Regions from separate parts of the Paenibacillus sp. fava2 genome, predicted to be linked through region 1. Evidence: predicted binding sites of a transcription regulator. Region 1 holds the regulator's gene; the other holds the start of a gene.
The links. The regulator NrdR, encoded in region 1, represses ribonucleotide reductase genes. The targets are predictions, from matches to a motif close to AACACNATATATNGTGTT.
Positions count from the first base shown of each region.

Region 2: a site for NrdR is predicted at 1,305-1,322, ahead of nrdI (class Ib ribonucleoside-diphosphate reductase assembly flavoprotein NrdI). Genes of this name have one in related genera too.

Region 1 covers NZ_CM177755.1:2,577,437-2,579,908, forward strand. Annotated here, with positions in the region: gene coaE (dephospho-CoA kinase) at 1-398, shown strand, start outside; gene AC4G46_RS10915 (lytic transglycosylase domain-containing protein) at 395-958, shown strand; gene AC4G46_RS10920 (alpha/beta-type small acid-soluble spore protein) at 1,037-1,252, opposite strand; gene nrdR (transcriptional regulator NrdR) at 1,417-1,893, shown strand; tRNA gene AC4G46_RS10930 (tRNA-Ala) at 2,139-2,214, shown strand; tRNA gene AC4G46_RS10935 (tRNA-Lys) at 2,232-2,304, shown strand.
Region 2 covers NZ_CM177755.1:520,790-523,261, reverse strand. Annotated here, with positions in the region: gene AC4G46_RS02425 (alpha/beta hydrolase) at 1-1,046, opposite strand, end outside; gene nrdI (class Ib ribonucleoside-diphosphate reductase assembly flavoprotein NrdI) at 1,446-1,805, shown strand; gene nrdE (class 1b ribonucleoside-diphosphate reductase subunit alpha) at 1,792-2,472, shown strand, end outside.

The DNA of each region.
Region 1 (2,472 bases):
CGCTGGGGGAGATTGTCTTCAGCGACCCCGCTGCCCTGCGGGTATTGAACAGTCTGACACATCCGGCAATCCGTCGGGAAATCAAGGATCAGATGTATGCATTGGAAGAGGAAGACTCGCAGCGTCTGGTTATTGTAGACATTCCTTTATTGTATGAATCCAAGCTGGACAGCCTGTTCGATAAGGTTATGGTCGTATATGTACCCCGGGAGGTGCAGCTTGCCCGCTTGATGGAACGTAACGGACTTAGCCCTGAACAGGCTGCAGCAAGGCTGGACGCCCAGATGGACATTGAAGAGAAACGTGAGAGAGCAGATTATATCATTGATAACAGCGGTGAGCTTGCCGGGACTGAGCAGCAGGTTGCCGTTATGTGGGACAGGCTGGGGTTATTATGAGCTGGCTGCGTAAAAAAAGAGTGCTGCTCCTGCTGTTCATCGGTTTTACCGCCATTCTGTTTCTCGGCACTAACTGGATGTCCTGGTTTTATCCAATCCATTATAAAGACGAAATCCGTAAACACAGCAGCACGTATAAGACCGATCCGTTTCTGGTCGCGGCGATTATCCGTGTGGAGACCAACTTCAAGACGGGCCGTGAATCCAAAAAGGGTGCGCTTGGACTGATGCAGCTCATGCCGGATACTGCCAAATGGGCGCTTGAAATGGCCAAGCTGCCTGACGTATCGCTGGATGAGCTTAAAGAGGAGCCGTCGGCCAATATCGAGCTGGGCACCTGGTATCTTTCCTCGCTGTCCCGCCAATTTGACGGCAACCGGACAGCTGTGATTGCCGCATACAATGCGGGCCCGGGCAAAGTACAGAGCTGGCTTGATGGAGGGGACTGGGATGGCACAGAGGCTGCGGTGAAGGATATACCGTTCGGCGAGACCCGGCACTACGTGCAGCGCGTGATTTATTACTATAATCAGTATACGGAGATTTACAGTGAGTTCTAATGTTATCGTATGTAAAAAAAGAAGCATTAAACGGCTTACAGCCGTTTAATACTTCTTCGGCAAGCTTATGGGGACAGGTTATTTGTATTGACCTGCCAGGGATTGTTCAGCGATTGTTACAAGACGTTTAGTGATGTAACCACCGATCGAACCGTTTTCGTAAGATGTTTTATTGCCTTGGTATCCGTCCGGGGAAAGAGTGATACCTAATTCTTGGGCAACCTCATATTTCAGTTGTTCCAAGGCACCGCGTGAATTTGGAGCTACCAGGTTATTGCTGCTGTTTTGGCTCATTTCTGTTCACCTCCTATCGGTTGGTAACTGTATTATGTGCCGGACCCGCCAGATTCATAACAACAATAAAACGGTGTTTTCTGGAAAAAAATATTGAGCCCGGCAAGACGGTGTGCTGCCTGCAGCAGCAATTACTATAACAGCAAAAAGGAGTGGCCAAGCTTATGAAATGCCCATACTGTGATCACACTAATACCAAAGTGCTTGACTCGCGTCCGGCCAATGAGAACAAGTCGATCAGGCGCAGGCGTGAATGTGAACGCTGCAGCAAGCGCTTTACTACATTCGAGATGATTGAAGAAACCCCGCTGATTGTCATTAAGAAGGATGGAAGCCGTGAGGAGTTCAGCCGTGACAAAATCCTGCGCGGGCTCATCCGCGCCTGTGAGAAGCGGCCGGTGTCCGTGGAACGCCTGGAATCCATCGTCTCCGAGGTGGAGAAGACACTGCGCGGTATCGCACTGGCGGAGATTGAGAGCCGGCAGATCGGCGAGCTCGTGATGGAGCAGCTATATCCGGTGGATGAGGTGGCTTACGTTCGTTTTGCCTCTGTATACCGGCAGTTTAAAGACATCAATATGTTCATGAAGGAACTGAAGGGGCTGCTGTCTAAAAATGATGGTGAGCTGGAGGGCCTTTAGATGAGCTGCAGCACCTGTGCAAAAATTGCTCCGTTTGATGTAGAGCTTTGTAGAGGTGCTGTATCGTTTCTCGTTTCTTTAGGGAAACAAAAAGCAAATAACATTTTTTATAAAAGTGTTGACATGAGGAATAGATTTCTGTATTATATAGAAGTCGGCTACGAAATACGAAATAACACGACGGAGTGAGCTTTCAGCTCACACATGATTTTAGAATACATATTGTAGTTCTAAATCGGTAACATGGGGCCATAGCTCAGCTGGGAGAGCGCATCGCTGGCAGCGATGAGGTCAGGGGTTCGATCCCCCTTGGCTCCACCATAATTTTATACCAACATGGACTCTTAGCTCAGTTGGTAGAGCAGTAGACTCTTAATCTATTTGTCCAGGGTTCGAGCCCCTGAGAGTCCATCTTAGAAGAAACGGCAGAGATGCCGTTTTTTTGTTGTGTGTTGAAAGTAGGGGAGGGGGCCAAGGTTATGTGATTAACACCGAATGCATCAAACATTCCTTTGGCTCACTAATGACATTTTCCGAGCTGCGCCAACTATACTAACAGTGCCAATACCCTGTACATAC
Region 2 (2,472 bases), 2.1 Mb from region 1:
ACAAACGGCCCGTCTGCCGGATAACCGATGGAGATTACCATACCGGACGGAAGCCCCCGCGGATGCCGGGTCTGCAGCCGCATCGCATCGTTCAGGGAAGCGAAATAGGCATTGCCGTCGACGGTGTACAGAACCGGGTAACCCTCCGGCGGCGGGGGCTTCAGCGGGATATGGGCAAAGATCCGGTAAGTCAGGCCATTATACAGGGAGGTCATGTCCCACATCTCGGTTCCCGGCAGCATGCAGGCACTGACAGGTGAGATCAGCCCAGGCTCCATCCCGGCCCGCAGCGCCCCCGCCTCCTGTCCGTCAGCCGCTCCGTACAGCCACTGCAGCGCTTCAGGAAACTGCGCCGACATAGAGGCAAGGTCATGGGCAGCCCCGTCGGCAATCGAGAGCCGCAGCCGCTGCTCATCAGCCAGCTGCCCCCTCAGGTTGCGGTACAGCTGCAATGTGCTGGGCACGGCATGCCGCTGAATATTCTGCTTATATACGCCCTCACGGTTGCCTACAGAGAAATACAGCCGCTGCCCCCGGTCAGGCAGCGGGTTAGCTTCTGTGTAGCTAAGCATCCCTTCATACCATATGGAAGGTGACAGCATCCCGAACCTCCCGAAGGCATCGGGCCGGCGGTAAGCGGCCAGCAGCGTCACCAGGCCGCCCAGCGAATAGCCGATCAGCCCGGTATTGTCCGGTTCCGGGGCTGTCCTCAGGACAGAATCGATGTAAGGCTTGATGCCATCGGCGATTTCATCGAGATAGGCAGACCCGCGGCCGCCGAAGGCCGGTCTGCCTTCTGTTGCAGCAGACTCCGGCCAGGGTGTATAATCATCATTTCGGGAAGAGGTGCTGATCCCGACGACGATCAGCTCGGCCAGCAGCCCCTCCCGGAACAGCCTGTACATATAATTTAAGGTATTCATCATTAAGGTTGCGCCGTCATGCAGATATACTGCAGGATAACGCTTTTGGGATAATGCATAGGAAGGGGGCAGGAACACCGTCAGCCGGCGCCCCTGCCAGTCCAGCTCTTGCACTTCAAACATCGGGCCTTCATCCTCTCATCCTTTATCTCTGGCGGTTTCTTTCGTTATTATGAAAGCTTTTGATTACTTGTACCATAGACGGAGGCCGGAACAGGCATGGATTTTTGGATGCCGGGTACGTAAGGCCTCTTTTCAGCACGGCTCAGACTATATTAAAAATTAGAATAAAATTTTAGAGAACAGATTGCAGGCGGGGCTTGGCCTGACCGTTTCTGAAGGGCTTTCAGAGGGCCGCTAAGGGCTTTCTGATCTATTGACTTTCCAACATATAGTGTTTAATATGATTGAAGTCACCTAAATGTAGTGTATATAGTAGTTAAACTCATATACCTAGCGGAACACCCGAATACAACTAGCGAAGTATAAATAGAACCATTGTTATAGGAGGTTAGAGCGACTATGCTGATTGCTTACGATTCCAAAACCGGCAATGTCAGACGTTTTATCAACAAGCTGAAGCTGCCTGCTGTACAAATCGAAGAGCATATGACGATCGACGAGCCTTACGTGCTTGTTACATACACCACCGGATTTGGACAGATCCCAGAGAAGGTGTCCTCTTTTTTGGAGAGGAACCATTCCAGGCTGAAAGGCATTGCCGCCAGCGGCAACAAAAACTGGGGTGAGCTGTACGCCCATAGCGCAGATCTGATCGCAGAACGATATAATGTGCCGGTAGTCGGCAAATTCGAGCTTTCAGGTACTTTTGGCGATGTGGAGCGAATTAAACAGGAGGTGAACCGGGTTGCGGCATATTGAATTGAATAACATGTTGATGAAGAGAGACGAGACCGGATTTTTCCAGCTCGATAAAGACCAGGAGGCTGTAGCGGAGTTCATGCGTGATGTGGAGCGCCGCAGCTTGACCTTTACAAGCACCAAAGCCAAGATTGATTATATGATTGCCAATGACTATTACGAGGATCTGTATGACCGTTACAGCGCAGCTGAGATGGAGGATGTCTACCGGATCGCCCATGAATATGATTTCCGTTTTCCTTCCTATATGGCGGCTTCCAAGTTCTATACAGACTATGCCGTCAAAACCAATGACCGCAAGCAGTACCTCGAGCATTATCCGGACCGTGTAGCGGTAGTAGCTCTGCACCTGGGACGCGGAAATGTTGAAACGGCCCGTACTCTGGCACGTTCGATGATGGAGCAGCGCCTGCAGCCGGCCACACCAACCTTCCTCAATGCAGGCAAAAGCCGCCGCGGCGAGATGGTTTCCTGCTTCCTGCTGGAGATGGACGATTCGCTCAACTCGATCAACTATGTGCTGAACACCTGCATGCAGCTGTCCAAAATCGGCGGCGGCGTTGCCGTCAACCTGTCCAAGCTGCGCTCGCGCGGCGAGACGATCAAAGGCGTTGAGGATGCAGCCAAAGGCATCATGCCTGTGCTGAAGCTGATGGAAGACGGGTTC